Regions from separate parts of the Methylobacterium sp. D48H genome, predicted to be linked through region 1. Evidence: predicted binding sites of a transcription regulator. Region 1 holds the regulator's gene; the other holds the start of a gene.
The links. Region 1 encodes PhoB, which activates phosphate uptake and scavenging genes when phosphate is short. Its sites were predicted from a motif close to TGTCATNNANCTGTCAT; they were not measured.
Positions count from the first base shown of each region.

Region 2: a site for PhoB is predicted at 2,570-2,586, ahead of ppk2 (polyphosphate kinase 2). Genes of this name have one in related genera too.

Region 1 is NZ_JBKFAP010000014.1:93,586-101,330, forward strand. It holds gene ACLBX8_RS20910 (aminopeptidase P family protein) at 1-230, shown strand, start outside; gene ACLBX8_RS20915 (protein-disulfide reductase DsbD family protein) at 368-2,536, shown strand; gene phoB (phosphate regulon transcriptional regulator PhoB) at 2,716-3,411, opposite strand; gene phoU (phosphate signaling complex protein PhoU) at 3,534-4,253, opposite strand; gene pstB (phosphate ABC transporter ATP-binding protein PstB) at 4,363-5,178, opposite strand; gene pstA (phosphate ABC transporter permease PstA) at 5,201-6,091, opposite strand; gene pstC (phosphate ABC transporter permease subunit PstC) at 6,104-7,081, opposite strand; gene pstS (phosphate ABC transporter substrate-binding protein PstS) at 7,167-7,745, opposite strand, start outside.
Region 2 is NZ_JBKFAP010000003.1:71,091-78,835, reverse strand. It holds gene ACLBX8_RS09010 (helix-turn-helix domain-containing protein) at 1-388, shown strand, start outside; gene ACLBX8_RS09005 (hypothetical protein) at 396-623, opposite strand; gene ACLBX8_RS09000 (hypothetical protein) at 1,196-1,444, opposite strand; gene ppk2 (polyphosphate kinase 2) at 1,523-2,470, opposite strand; gene ACLBX8_RS08990 (hypothetical protein) at 2,625-2,900, shown strand; gene ACLBX8_RS08985 (hypothetical protein) at 2,958-3,818, shown strand; gene ACLBX8_RS08980 (response regulator) at 3,843-4,223, opposite strand; gene ACLBX8_RS08975 (LLM class flavin-dependent oxidoreductase) at 4,352-5,704, opposite strand; gene ACLBX8_RS08970 (cupin domain-containing protein) at 5,724-6,272, opposite strand; gene ACLBX8_RS08965 (ABC transporter substrate-binding protein) at 6,292-7,230, opposite strand; gene ACLBX8_RS08960 (LLM class flavin-dependent oxidoreductase) at 7,230-7,745, opposite strand, start outside.

The DNA of each region.
Region 1 (7,745 bases):
TCCTGGTCGAGGCCCGCGCGATCGCGGGCGGGGAGCGCCCGATGCTCGGCTTCGAGACGCTGACGCTCGCTCCCTACGACCGCCGGCTGATCCGGCCGGACCTGCTCGAGCCCGGGGAGCGGGCCTGGATCGACGCCTATCATGCGAGGGTCCGCGAGACCCTGGCGCCCTGGCTCGACACCGCGACGCGCGACTGGCTCGAGCGGGCGACGGCGCCGCTCGAGGGGTGAGCCGGCCGCAGGGGATCCCGGACGCGGTCCATGGTAAGACCCGACGCCATGGTAAGACCGGACGCCATGGAAACGCCCGCGCCGAGCCCGACACGCCGCGCGTGAAACCGCGACCGCCCCGCGCGCGAAGGGACAGCATGATCCGCCGCCTCGCCCTCCTGATCCTGGCCCTCGCCGCGGGCCTCTCGGCCGCCGCGGCACAGGGGGTCCCGCAGGGCTTCCGCACGCCCGCGGACCTCGTGCGCGCGAGCCTCGTGGCCGAGCCCGCCGCCGTCGCCGGCGCGCAGCCCTTCACGCTGGCGGTGCGGATGCAGGTCAAGCCCGGCTGGCACGTCTACTGGCGCAACCCGGGCGATTCCGGCCTGCCCCCGGAGGTGACCTGGACCCTGCCGGCCGGCTTCAGCGCCGGCGCGATCCGGTGGCCGGCGCCGGAGCGCATCCCGATCGCGACCCTCATGAACTACGGCTACGAGGGCGAGGTCACGCTCCTCGTCCCGGTGACGCCGCCGCCGAGCCTCGACCCGGCCGACCCGGTGCGGATCCAGGCCAAGCTGACTTACCTCGTCTGCGAGACCGAGTGCGTGCCCGGCTCGGCCGATCTCGCCCTGACCCTGCCGGTCGGCAAGGCCGAGCCGGACCCGGCCAACGCCGCGCTGTTCGCGCGCGCCCGCGCCGCGCTCCCCGTGCCGGCGCTCTGGCCCCTGAGCCTGTCGAGCCAGGGCGACACCCTGCGCCTCGATTTCGCCGCGGCCGGCCTCAAGCCCGAGGCGGTCCGGAACGCCGCGTACTTCCCCTACGCCGAGACGGCGATCGACAACGCCGCCGCGCAGGTGATGAGCGTCGACGGGACCGGCCTGCACCTGACCCTCGCCCGGAGCAGCCCGACCGACCCAGTGCCCGCCGCGCTGCCCGGCGTCCTGACGGTCGAGGAGGTCGACGCCGCCGGGACCCGCCGGCTCGCCTTCGCGTACGGCGACGAGCCGGTGCTCCCGGCCGCCGCGGCGGCGGCCGCGACCGCGCCGCCCGCGACCGCGCCGGCCACCGCCGACTTCGACGCGCTGACGCTGGCGACCGCCGCGGCCTTCGCCTTCCTCGGCGGCCTGATCCTCAACCTGATGCCCTGCGTCTTCCCGGTCCTGTCGATCAAGGTGCTCGGCCTCGTGCGGCACGCGGGCGAGGGGCCGGCCCGGCTGCGGCTCCACGGCCTCGCCTACACGGCCGGCGTCCTGGCGAGCTTCCTGGCGCTCGCCGCCGCGCTGATCGGCCTGAAGAGCGGCGGGGCCGCGATCGGCTGGGGGTTCCAGCTCCAGTCGCCCGCCATCGTGGCGGGGCTCGCCTACCTGCTGTTCGCGATGGGCCTGAGCCTCTCGGGCGCGGTCCATGTCGGCGGCCGGCTCGCCGGCCTCGGCGACGGCCTCACCCGGCGCGGCGGCCTGAGCGGCTCGTTCTTCACCGGCGTGCTCGCGACCCTGGTGGCGACGCCCTGCACGGCGCCGTTCATGGGCTCGGCGGTGGGCTTCGCGCTGACCCAGAGCGCCGGCGTGGCGCTCGCCGTCTTCGCGAGCCTCGGCCTCGGCCTCGCCCTGCCCTTCCTGCTCCTGACCCTCTGGCCGCCGGCCCTGCGGGCGCTGCCGCGGCCGGGCGCCTGGATGGAGACCCTCAAGCAGGTGCTGGCCTTCCCGGTCTACGCCACCGTGGCGTGGCTGATCTGGGTGCTGGCGCAGCAGGTCGACCCGCGCGGGCTGCTGGCGGCGCTGATCGGCCTCGTCCTCGTGGGCTTCGCCGCCTGGGCCTGGGAGCACGGCCGCGCCGCCCCGCCGCGGGCCGGCCGGGTCGCGCAGGCCGCCGCCGCGCTGGCGCTGATCGCCGTTGGGGCCCTCGCCGTCACCCTGCCCCGGGATCGCGCCGCGCCGGCCGCGCAGGCCGCCGCCGACGGGATCGAGCCGTTCACGCAGGCGCGCCTCGACGCCCTGCTCGACGCGCACCGCCCCGTCTTCGTGGACATGACCGCCGCGTGGTGCATCACCTGCGCGGTCAACGAGGCGACCTCGCTCAACACGAAGGCCGTGCGGGCCGCGATGGCCGAGCGCGGCGTGACCTACATGAAGGGCGACTGGACCAACCAGAACCCCGAGATCACCCGCCTCCTGGAGAAGCACGGGCGCAGCGGCGTCCCGCTCTACCTGCTCTATACCGGGACGGGAGAGCCCCAGGTGCTGCCGCAGATCCTCACCGAGGGGACGGTCCTGGCGGCGCTGGAGGCGGTGCCGGCCGCCTCGGGCCGGAGCGCGGCGCTGGCGCGCTGAGTCCCTGGAGGCCGGGACGCGCGAATCTTCGCGGGCCCGTCCCACCGTCTTTGCGAGCGGAGCGAAGCAACCCAGCAGCGCCGCGCGCGCCGGCGTCCCGCCGCTCTGGGTCGCTTCGCTCCGCTCGCGATGACGGCGCGCCGGAGCGGTGAGGCGCTCCGACAGCCCTTCGGGCCGCCTCAAGCCTCCAGCGAGAAGGTCTCGTCGAAGGCGTAGCCCGAGCCCCGGACCGTGCGGATCGGGTCGGTCTGGCGCGGGCCGTTCAGCGCCTTGCGCAACCGCCCGACATGGACGTCGACGGTGCGCTCGTCGATGTAGACGTCGTGGCCCCACACCCCGTCGAGGAGCTGCTCGCGGGAGAAGACCCGGCCCGGCGCCAGCATCAGGAATTCCAGGAGCCGGAACTCCGTGGGGCCCAGATGCAGCTCCTCGCCGCCGCGGCGGACGCGGTGGCCGGTGCGGTCGAGTTCCAGGTCGCCGGCCGCCAGCCGGTCCGAGACGTGGGCGGGCTTGGCCCGGCGCAGGAGCGCGCGGATCCGGGCGAGCAGCTCCGGGACCGAGAACGGCTTGACGATGTAGTCGTCGGCGCCCGTGCCGAGCCCGCGGACACGGTCGCCCTCTTCGCCCCGGGCGGTGAGCATGATCACCGGCAGGCGCTCGGTCTCCCGGCGCGCCCGGATCCGGCGGCACAGCTCGATCCCCGAGAGGCCGGGCAGCATCCAGTCGAGCAGGACGAGGTCCGGGATCCGCTCCGCGAGGAGCAGTTCGGCGTCGTCGCCGCGCGCCGCCGAATCCACCAGGAAGCCCTCGGCCTCCAGGTTGTAGCGCAGCAGCGTGCTCAGGGCCTCCTCGTCCTCGACGATCAGGACTTGCATGCTCACGTTCGAAGACTCGTTCTGCGGGCGGTCCCCGGATGGTGCAGGAGGCGCCGCCCCGCCTCAACCCGCACGGAGAGTGACCCCGGCCGCGCCCACAGGAAGGCGCCGGGGTCGGCGCCTCACGGCGCCTGCACGCCGTCCACGGTCGCGTAGTTCGACGCGTCGTTCTTCGGCCGGTCACCCGCCAGCGTCTCGCCCGTGGCGAGGTAGTGGATCGTCTCGGCGATGTTGGTGGTGTGGTCGCCGATGCGCTCGACGTTCTTCGCGCAGAACAGGAGGTGCGTGCAGAACGAGATGTTGCGCGGATCCTCCATCATGTAGGTCAGGAGCTCGCGGAACAGGGAATTGTACAGGGCGTCGATCTCGCCGTCGCGCTCCCAGACGTCGTGGGCCGCCTGGACGTCGCGGCTCCCGTAGGCGTCGAGCACGTCCTTCAGCTGACCCTCGGCGAGGTCGCTCATGTGGCGCACGCCGAGCACGATCTTCTGGGCCGGCGCCTGATCGGAGATCGCCACCACGCGCTTGGCGACGTTCTTGGCGAGGTCGCCGATCCGCTCCAGATCGCCGGAGACGCGGATCGCCGAGATGGTCTCGCGCAGGTCGATGGCCAGGGGCTGGCGCCGGGCGATCAGCAGCACGGCGCGCTCCTCGATGTCCCGCTGCAGCGCGTCGAGGCGCTTGTCGGCGAGGATCACAGCCTGGGCGAGCGTGTCGTCCCGGCGCACGAGGGCGTCGGTCGCCTCCGCGGTCATCTTCTCGGCGACGCCGCCCATCTCCGAGATCGAGCGACGCAGGTTCTCCAGGTCGGTGTCGTAGGAGGTGACGATATGGCCGGGCATGGCGGATCCTTCGATGGGGTCCCGGGGACGGCCCTCCGGGAGGCTTGCGGGACCCGCCGGCGCGCCGGAGACGCGAGCGGCGGTCCCGGGACCGGAGCGGCCCGGCAGACTAGCCGAAGCGGCCGGTGATGTAGTCCTGCGTGCGGCGTTCCGTCGGGTTCATGAACATCCGGTTGGTCGGACCGAACTCGACGAGCTGCCCCAGATACATGAAGGCGGTGAACTGCGAGATGCGCGCCGCCTGCTGCATGTTGTGGGTGACGATCACGATGGTGAACTCGTCGCGCAGCTGCTCGATCAGCTCCTCGATGCGGCCGGTCGAGATCGGGTCGAGGGCCGAGGTCGGCTCGTCGAACAGGATCACCTCCGGCTTCTGCGCCACCGTCCGGGCGATGCACAGGCGCTGCTGCTGGCCGCCCGACAGGCCGGTCCCCGGCTGCCGGAGCTTGTCCTTCACCTCGTCCCAGAGGGCGGCCTTGCGCAGGGATTCCTCGATCCGGCCGTCGAGCTCGGATTTCGGCAGCTTCTCGTAGAGGCGCAGGCCGAAGGCCACGTTGTCGTAGATCGACATCGGGAACGGCGTCGGCTTCTGGAACACCATGCCGATGCGCGAGCGCAGCTCGTTCAGGTCGACGGAGGGGCTGAGGATGTTCTCGCCGTCGAGCAGGATCTCGCCCTCCGCGCGCTGCTCCGGGTAGAGGCTGTAGATCCGGTTGAAGCAGCGCAGCAGGGTGGACTTGCCGCAGCCGGAAGGGCCGATCAGCGCCGTCACCTGCCGGTCGTGGAAGTTGAGGTTGACGTCCTTAAGCCCGTGGAAGCTGCCGTAATAGAAGTTCAGGTCCTTGACGGCGATCCGCACGGGGCCGCCCTCTTCGGCGCGGTTGCGGTTCAGCTCGACCGTGGGGATCGCGGAGGCGGCGTTCATCGTCGTGTCCTCGAAAGGGGGCTCAGCGCGAGGCCTGCGGCTTGATCACGAGGCGCGCGATGATCGACAGCGCCAGGATGGTGGTGGTGATCAGAAGCGCGCCCGCCCAGGCCAGGCCCTGCCAGTTCGGGTAGGGCGAGAGGGCGAACTGGTAGATCATCACCGGCAGGTTCGCGACGCCGCCCATCAGGTTGGCCGAGAACCAGGAATTGTTGTTGAGCGCGGTGAACAGCAGCGGCGCGGTCTCGCCGGCGATGCGGGCGAGGGCCAGGATGATGCCGGTGACGATGCCGGCCGAGGCCGCCCGCCAGGTCACGCTCATGATCACCGTCGAGGGCGGCGCGCCGAGCGCCGCGCCGGCCTCCCGCAGGGTGCCGGGCACGAGGCGCAGCATGTCCTCGGTGGTGCGCACGATCACCGGCACGGCGATGATCGCCAGCGCCACGCCGCCGGCCCAGCCCGAGTAGGTGCCCATCGGCCGCACCATCAGCGTGTAGACGAACAGGCCGATCAGGATCGACGGCGCCGAGAGCAGGACGTCGTTGAGGAAGCGGATCAGGGCGGCCAGCTTCGAGCCGCGCCCGTACTCGGCCAGGAAGGTCCCGGCCATGACGCCGACCGGCGTGGCGATCAGGATGCCGATCCCGGTCAGAACGAGGCTGCCCAGGATAGCGTTGGCGATGCCGCCGCCCTCGGAGCCCGGGCCCGGGGTCGGGTTGGTGAACAGGGTCGGCGTGAAGCCGCGCACGCCCTGGACGATCAGCATCACCAGGATCGAGCCGAGAACCAGGGCGCCGACCACCGTCGCGGCGGTGCAGGCGACGCGCAGGGTCCGGTCGGCGACGCGGCGTCCCTGACGGACGCGGCCGGGGCGGCGCTGGGCAGCCGGGGCGATCGTGCTGGAGGAAACCATCGCGCGTGCTCCTCAGGCGGACTGGACGCGGCGCGTCAGCAGCCGGGCGATGATGAGCACCACGAAGGTGATCACGAACAGGATGCAGCCCAGCGCCATCAGCGCGTTCAGCTGGAGGCCGTCCGCCTCGTTGAACTCGTTGGCGATGCGCGACGCGATGGTCGAGCTCGGGTCGAAGATCGAGGCCGAGAGCCGGTTGGCGTTGCCGACCACGAAGGTCACCGCCATCGTCTCGCCGAGCGCCCGTCCGAGGCCCAGCATGATCGCGCCGATGATCGAGACGGCCGCCTGCGGCACCAGCACGTGGCGCACGACCTCCCAGGTGGTGCAGCCGATGCCGTAGGCGCTCTCGCGCAGCACGGTCGGGATCTGGTCGAGCATGTCCCGGGCGATCGAGGCGATGAACGGCACGATCATGATCGCCAGGATGATCCCGGCGGTGAAGACGCCGACGCCCGACGGCACCCGGGCGTAGAACAGCGTGCCGACGATCGGCATGCCCTCCACGAGGTTCGAGACCGGGATCTGGATGTAGCGCGCGAAGAGCGGCGCGAACACGAACAGGCCCCACATGCCGTATATGATGCTCGGCACGGCCGCGAGCAGCTCGATCGTCATGGCGACCGGCTTGCGGGCCCAGCCCGGGCAGAGCTGGGTGAGGTAGACCGCGATGCCCAGCGAGACGGGCACGCCGATCAGCAGGGCCAGGAAGGCGGAGGCGACGGTCCCGATCACCGCGACCAGGGCGCCGTACTGCTCGGTCCCGACGTTCCAGGCGCTGGAGGTCAGGAAGCCGAAGCCGAACTCGCGGAAGGCGGGCCAGCCGCCGTACAGGATCGAGCCGAGGATGCCGGCGAGCACGAGCAGCACCAGCAGGGCCGCGCCGTACGAGCAGGTCCGGAACAGCGTGTCGAGGCTCCGGCTCGGCGCCTTCCGCGCGGTCGCGGAACGGGTTCGGCCGAGGGCGATCGATTCGGTCAAAGCGGGCATCCGCGGTTCTCTGCGAAGGGGGGCGTGGTAGCGCGGTGCGTTCCCGGAAGCGAGGGAGGAGGTTCTCACCCCCTCCCCGCCACGCTCACATGTTGAGGACAGGCTTGCCGTCCTTGCCCTTCACGTCCTTCCACTCCTGGTGGATCAGTTCGACGACGTTGTCCGGCAGCGGGACGTAGTCGAGGTCGGTGGCGAGCGTGTCGCCGTTCTTGTAGGCCCAGTCGAAGAACTTGAGCACGGCGGCGGACTTGGCCGGGTCGACGGCGTCCTTGTGGACCAGGATGAAGGTCGCCGCCGTGATCGGCCACGCCGCCTCGCCCGGCTGGTTGGTCAGCGAGATGCCGAAGCCCGGGGTCGCCTTCCAGTCGGCGCTCGCCGCCGCGGCCTGGAACGCCTTGTCGTCGGGCTGCGGGTACTGGCCGGCCTTATTCTGCAGCAGGGCGTAGGAGAGCTTGTTCTGCTTGGCGTAGGCCGACTCGACATAGCCGATCGCGTTCGGAACCTGCTTGACGGTGGCGGTCACGCCCTCGTTGCCCTTGCCGCCCTGACCGACTGGCCAGGAGATCGTCGTGGCCGCGCCGTACTCCTTCTTCCAGGGCTCGGAGACCTGGGACAGGTAGGTGGTGAAGATGTTGGTCGTGCCCGACGCGTCGGAGCGGTAGAC
Region 2 (7,745 bases), on a different contig from region 1:
GGAACGCCTCGCGCACGAGACCCCCAAGAACATCCAGGGCGTCCTGATCTTCCAGCGCGCGCTGGCCCACATCGAGGCCCATCTCGGCGACCTGAACCTCGACCCCGCCCGGCTCGCGGCGGCCGTCGGCGTGTCGCTGCGCCACCTCCAGGCCCTGTTCCGCGAGCATGACCGCAACATCGCCGACTGGATCTGGCGGCGGCGGCTGGAGACCGCCGCGCAGCGTCTCGCCGATCCCGGCTTCGCCCATCTGGCCGTCGGAGAGCTGGCCTACAGCTGCGGCTTCTGCACCCAGAGCCATTTCAGCCGCCGCTTCAAGGACAGCTACGGGATCTCGCCGAGCGAGTACCGGTGGCGCAACCGCGGCGCGGACCAGCTCGCCGGCTGACGTCCGGCTACTGCAGGACGGCGCCCGCGGTGTTCGCGCGGATCCATCCCGGAGCGAGGATGTCGCCGCCCTCGGTGATGATCCAGGGATTGGCATCCTCGGCATCGATCGCCGCGACCGCGGCGGCGAGGGCGGCCCGCAGCGTCGGGAAACTGTGCGACACGGCCACCCGGGCCGGCGCATAGCCCGGCCAGAGGGTCAGTTCGGCGGGTCGGTCGAGATCGGTCGGCAGCATGGGTCGTGCGGGGCTGGAGGGGCACGCCGCCTGGGCCGCGGGCGTGCGGGGGAGCGGACGGAGAGCTGGCGCGCTCAGGCGGCCTTCGGCTTCGGCCGGGGCACGCGCACCTCGACCATCTGGCCGGTCATCGGGTTGAGGATCAGCATGTCAGCACGTCTCCGGTGGACCTGCCCGTAGAACGCCCGCCGATCGCGCCCGGATCGGAGCGGTCGGCGCAATTGTGCGGTTTGGGTAAACCGATCGTTCACCGTGAAGGCGCGCCGTTCATCCGCGCCGTCTCCGCCCCAGATTACAACCGGGCGTCGTGTGGTCGGAGGTCGGCACACCTACCGTTTTAGGCGTAGGATCCGACGCGCGTCGTCGCGATGGCCGAGCCGCGGGCATACAAAAGCCCGCCACGGCAGGACCGGGCGGGCGGAGTGGCGGCATAGGGTCGGGAGGTTCGCCGTGGCGGCGACCTGCCATCCCGCCCATGACGGCCGCATGACAGCGGTATGCCAGCGCGATGACAGCCGCATGCCAGCCCAACGAATATCGCGCGACCGTCGCGCGAAAGGTGGCCGATCCGGTCAGACCCGCTCCGGCTCCGCCAGCAGGATGGCGGCGCGGATGGCGGCCCGGCGCAGCCCGGCATCGGCCCAGGGCTGATCGATCAGCGTCCGGGCGAAGGGATGCGAGGCCACCGCGGCCGCGGGGTCGATGCGGAAGCCGTCCCCGAACGCCACCGAACCGGGCGTGGGATCGGCCAGATAGGCGTCGACGACGGCCGAGACGTCGTCATCGACGATATCCAGGGTCGTGAACAGGTCGAGAGTCATGGGGCGCTTCGCCATGGCGGCGCTATAGCCGCGCCACCGCGACAGGATCACGACTCCCGCGCCGTCTCCGCGCCGCGATCAGAACGCGGCCGGAACGATCATCGCGGCGGGAACCGGGCCGCGCACGTAGTCCGCGTGCCGCAAGCGCTCGGGCAAGTGGACCGCCGGGTGCTCCACGCTGCCGTAGGGGATCTGGTCGAGCAGGTGGCTGATACAGTTCAGGCGGGCCCGTCGCTTGTCGACCGCCTCGACCACCCACCAGGGCGCCTCGGGGATATGGGTCCGCGCCAGCATGTCCTCCTTGGCCCGGGTGTAGTCCTCCCAGCGGCGCCGCGACTCGACGTCTATGGGCGACAGCTTCCACTGCTTGAGCGGATCGTGGATCCGCATCCGGAAGCGGAATTCCTGCTCGGCATCGGTGATCGAGAACCAGTATTTTACCAGGACGATGCCGGAGCGCACCAGCATGCGCTCGAATTCGGGGACCGACCGGAAGAACTCCTCGACCTCCGCCTCGGTGCAGAAGCCCATGACCCGCTCGACGCCGGCGCGGTTGTACCAGGAGCGGTCGAACAGCACGATCTCGCCGCCGGCGGGCAGATGGGAGACGTAGCGCTGGAAATACCATTGCGTCCGCTCGCGCTCGCTCGGGGCAGGCAAGGCGGCGACGCGGCAGACGCGGGGATTGAGGCGCTGGGTGATCCGCTTGATCACGCCGCCCTTGCCGGCCGAGTCGCGGCCCTCGAACAGCACGACCACGCGCAGTTTCCGGTCCTGCACCCAGTCCTGGAGCCGGACCAGCTCGTGCTGCAGCCGGAGCAGCGCGCGGAAATAGACCTTGCGGTCGAGATGATCGGGCGGCGCGCCGCCGAGCTCGGCCGCGAGCCGGTCGAGGCGATCCTCCTCGAGCCCGAGTTCCAGCTCCTCGTCGTAGCTGTCGGCGAGGTCACGCCGGATCGCCTCCAGGGTGGCATCCGAGTTGGCGTTCAAGGTGGCATCCGGGGCAGAGCTGTCGTCGGGCCGCATCGCCGGTTCTCCTGCGCGTCGCGGGGCCGACCTAGAGCAGCGTTCCGTGACACGCCTGAGAAAGCGCCGCGCCCGCGGCGGCCGATCCCATGTCGCGCCCGTGATCGTTCCGTCATACGGTTCCGCCACCGATCGGGGCGACCGGAGATGCGTCATGGCTGGAGAAGCGAAGAGGGCCGGGCCGAAGCGCCGGCAGGACGACCCCGATCCGGCGCGCGCCGAGGGCGAGAAGGTCGGCGCGCGCATCGATGCCGCCTTCGAGAAGCTCGCCGGGAAGCTGCGCGCCCGCGCCGACAGGGCCCGCGCCAAGCTCGACGCGGCGACGAAGGCCGAGAAGCGGGCGGTGCTGCTGCGCCGCTACGAACTCTACGCGGACGCGGCGGCCTATCTCGAGGAGCGGCTCGTCGATCGCGGGGGGCGATCCGCGTGATCTCCATTGACCCGGCCGGGCGCGGCGCCGCCCGACGCAGCTGACGGCGAGGATCCCATGTTCGACGCGACCAAGATGCTCGCCGACGCCCTCGGCGAGCACCTGGCCCTGACCTACCAGCGGACCTTCGGCAGCCGGGAGCCGCGCTACGCCGAGATCATCGAGGCCGCGGCGCGCCTGACGATCGAGCGGATCGTCGGGAGCGACGCCCTCTACCACGACGGCGACCACACGGCCCTCGTCACCCTGGTCGCCCAGGACATCCTCCGCGGCCGCTTCCTGCAGCAGGGCATCACGCCCGAGGACTGGCTGCACATGATCCTGGCCGCCCTCTACCACGACATCGGCTACGTGCGCGGCGTCTGCGCCGGAGACCGGCTGCAGGCCTTCGTCATCGACGCGCAGGGCACGACCGTCAGCCTGCCCCGGGGCGCCTCGGACGCGGCGCTGGCGCCCTACCACGTGGAACGCTCGAAGCTGGCCGTGCAGGAGCGCTTCGGCACGCACGATCTCGTCGACGCGTCCCGGGTCATCCGGGCGATCGAGCTGACCCGCTTCCCGGTCCCCGAGGACGATTCCCATCGCGAGACCGGGACCGAGGCCGGCCTGCTGCGGGCGGCCGACCTGATCGGTCAGCTCGGCGACCCGCTCTACCCGCGCAAATTGAACGCCCTATTCCACGAATTCGCCGAGATCGGCGTCAACGCGGAACTCGGCTACGACAGCCCGGCCGACCTCGCGGAGCGCTACCCGTCGTTCTTCTGGGGCAAGATCGAGCCCGTGATCGGGGACGCGATCCGGTTCCTCGACCTCACGGTCGAGGGACGGGGCTGGGTCGCGAACCTCTACGCCCACGTCTTCGCCATCGAGCACGACCGCCGGCGCATGGGCCCGCATCCCGGGCCGGGCCCCCTCTGAGGCCGCGCGGGCGGCGCGGCGGCCTCAGGCGGCCGCGACGAGCCTGGTCAAGGCCCGGACCAGCTCTGCCGCCACGAACGGCTTCTCCAGGATGGGCCGGCTCGCCTGGGCCGAGGCGCCGGTGACCCGCACGTCGCCGGTGGCGAACAGGTACGGCACGCCGAGGACGCCGAGACGCTCGGCGACCGGATAGACGCTGTTCCCGTCGCCCAGATTCACGTCGAGCACCGCGGCGTCGGGCGTCTGCTCGGCGATCAGGTCCAGGGCGAGATCCGCGCGCGGGACCGGGCCGATCACCTCGGCCCCGGCGCTGTGCAACCAGCGCTTGACCTCGCTGGCGATGAGATACTCGTCCTCGACGACGAGGACGCGGCACCCGGACAGGGGCGGAACAGCCTCGGGCACGATCCCCTCCCATCGGCGCGCGACGATCCGAGAATAACCGCGCGACACGACCGGAGGTTCGCGCCGTTCGCATGATCCGCCACGAACCCCGACGGCGCGGGACAGCGCCGGCCCGCGCGGCGGGTCGATCAGCCCCCTGGCCGAGCCGGGGCGTCGGGCGGGAAGAAGCGGTTGGCCGGCCGCGCGAGGCCGAGATGGTCGCGCAGCGTCGTTCCGGCGTAGTCCCGGCGGAACAGCCCACGCCGCTGCAGCTCCGGCACCAGCCGGTCGACCACGTCGTCGAGACCCTCGGGCACGAACGGGAACATCACGTTGAAGCCGTCGCAGGCGCGCGTCTCCAGCCACTCCTCCATGCGGTCGGCCACCTGCGCGGCCGTGCCGACCATCTGCAGGCCGCCGTAGCCGCCGACCTTGCGGGCGAGTTCCCGCACGGTCGCGCCGGTGCGGCGGGCGTAGTCGACGATCTGGGCCTGCCCGCTCTTGCTGGCGTTGCTCTCGGGAAGCTCCGGGAGCGGCGCGTCGAGGGCGAAGCCCGTCGCGTCGACGCCGAGGCGGACCGAGAGGTTGGCGAGGCCGCTGTCGGGATGGACGAGGTCGTCGAGGCGCGCCTTCTTGGCCTGCGCCTCGTCCTCCGTCTCGCCCAGGACGATGAAGCAGCCGGGCAGGATCTTGAGCTGGTCCGGGTCGCGCCCCGCCGCCGGCATCCGCCCCTTCACGTCGGCGTAGAAGGCCCGCGCCGCCTCCAGGGTCGAGGCCGCGCCGAACACCATCTCGGCGGTCTCGGCGGCGATCTGCTTGCCGGCCTCGGAGGCGCCGGCCTGGACGATCACCGGCCAGCCCTGCACCGGCCGGGCGACGTTGAGCGGCCCCTTCACCTTCAGGAAGTCGCCGCGGTGGTCGAGGACGCGCATCTTCGCCGGGTCGAAGAACAGGCCGCTCGCCGGATCCATCGTGAAGGCGTCGTCGGCGAAGGAATCCCACAGGCCGGTCACCACGTCGAAGAACTCGCGGGCGCGGGCGTAGCGGGTGGCATGCTCCAGATGCGCGTCGCGGCCGAAGTTCAGGGCCTCGTCCGGGTTGCCGGAGGTGACGAGGTTCCAGCCGGCCCGCCCCTTCGAGATGTGGTCGAGCGAGGCGAACTTGCGGGCGACGTGGTAGGGCTCGTTGTAGGTTGTCGACGCGGTGGCGATCAGGCCGATCCGATCGGTGAGCACGGCGAGCGCCGGCAGCAGGGTCAGCGGGTCGAACGACGTCACGGTGGCCGAGCGGCGGAGCGCCGCCACCGGCATGTTCATCACCGCGAGGTGGTCGGCCATGAAGAACGCGTCGAACTTCGCGGCCTCCAGCCGCCGGGCGAAGTGCGCCAGGTGCTCGAAGTTGAAGTTCGCGTCCGGATAGCCGCCCGGATAGCGCCACCACGCGGTGTGGATGCCGACCGGGCGCATGAAGGCGCCGAGATGCAGCTGGCGGTCCCGGCTCATCGCTGCCGTCTCCAGTCTCTCACGGATGCTTGTGGATCGGGTCGACCCAGTACACCGTCTCGGGCGCCTCGGCGGCCTCGACGTCGGGCAGGTTGACCACCACCGCCTCGTTGTCGGAGCGCACCAGCACGCAGTGCAGCGGCTCGTCGGTCGAGGCGTTGATCTCCTGGTGCGGCACGAAGGGCGGCACGAAGATGAAGTCGCCCGGCCCGGCCTCGGCGACGTATTCGAGCCGGTCGCCCCAGCGCATCCGGGCGCGGCCCGAGACCACGTAGATCACGCTCTCCAGTTCGCCGTGGTGGTGCACGCCGGTCTTGGCGTCGGGCTGGATCGCCACCGTGCCGGCCCAGATCTTCTGGGCGCCGACCCGGGCGGCGTTGATCGCGGCCTGCCGGTACATGCCGGGCGTTTGCGCGGTGTTGGCGTCGAGCCGGTCGCCGGGGATCACCCGAACGCCGTCGTGCTTCCAGCGCTCGGACGCGCCGTGGTCGTGGGCGTGATCGTGGGCGTGATCGTGGGCGTGGCCATGATCGTGGCTGTGGCCGTGGTCGTCGCCGTGGTCGTGCATGTCGGGTCCTCCCGCGCCATCATTGCACGGCGGCGGCGGTTTGCGAGACGCTCGTGTCGAGGATCGCCTCGGCCCGCGGCGCGCGGGCCTTCGGGATCAGCCCGGCGCGGACGTAGAGATCGATGTTGCGCTGCTCGTCGGCGATCACGGACGCGTCGATCGGGACGGCCCGGTAGGCGGCGCGGCCGAACCAGCGCCGCGGCACCGCCTCCGGCAGGCCGATGAGCTTCGACCAGACGGACGCGTAGGGCGCCGGATCCTTCAGGGCCCATTCCCGGGCGCGGGCGAGGCGCGCGCCGAAATCGGCGAGCAGCGCCCGCTTGGTGCGGATCGCGTCGTCGCTCGCCACCGCGAAGGTCAGGCCCGGGGTGATGCCGTTGCCGTCGCGGATCACCCGGACGAGGCCGGCGAGCTCCGCCGTGGAGGTGTAGGGCTCCCAGGTCGACCAGGCGTCGACCGCCCCGGAGGCCAGCGCGATCTTGGCGTCGGCCGGCGGCAGGAAGCTGAAGGTCACGCTGTCGGCGGGCAGGCCCGCCTCCTCCAGCGCCGCCAGGACCACCTGATGGCCGATCGAGCCGCGGTTCGTGGCGACGCGCTTGCCCTTCAGGTCGGCCACGGTGCGGAGGGGCGATTCCTTGAGCACCAGGATCGCCAGCCCGTCCTGCCGGTTGCGGAAGGCTAGGAAGGCCTTCACCGGCACCCCGGCGGCGGCCGCGAAGGTGAAGGGCGCGTCGCCGACGCCGCCCGCGTCGATCGCGCCGGCGTTCAGCGCCTCGAGCAGGGGCGCGGCCGCCGGGAACTCGCTCCAGTCGAGCCGGTAGGGCAGCCCGTCGAGCACGCCGGCCGCCTCCATCAGCGCGCGGGCGTTGCCGCGCTGGTCGCCGACCCGCAGCACCTCCTGCGCGTGCGCCGGCCGGACCGCCAGGAGCGCCAGCAGGGCGAGGATGACGGCGCGCATCAGGCGGCCTCGGCGGCGCCGCGGCGCCCGAGGGCGGCGCGGACGGCGGGCAGCAGCGACCGGCCGTACTGGAGCGCGTCCTCCAGCGGGTCGAAGCCGCGGATCAGGAAGGTCCGCACGCCCAGGTCGTGATAGTCGAGCAGGGCGTCGGCGACCTGCTCGGGGGTGCCGACCAGGGCGGTCGAGTTGCCCGCCGCCCCGGTCTCGGCCGCGATGGCGGTGAACAGGCGCTTGTCGTGGCGCGGCCCCGCGGCCGCGGCCGCGAGGAGCCGCCGGGAGCCCTCGTTCTGCGGCGTCGCCGCCGGGCCGAGGCCCTTGGCGGCCCGGACGGCCCGGGTCCGGGCCAGGATGTCCTCGGCGCGCTCCCAGGCCCGCGCCTCGGTCTCGGCGAGGATCGGCCGGACCGACAGGCTGAAGCGCGGCGCCCGCCCGTGGGCCGCGGCCGCCGCCCGCACCCGGCCGATCAGCTCGGCGACCTGCGCGTGGGTCTCGCCCCAGAGGGCGTAGGTGTCGGC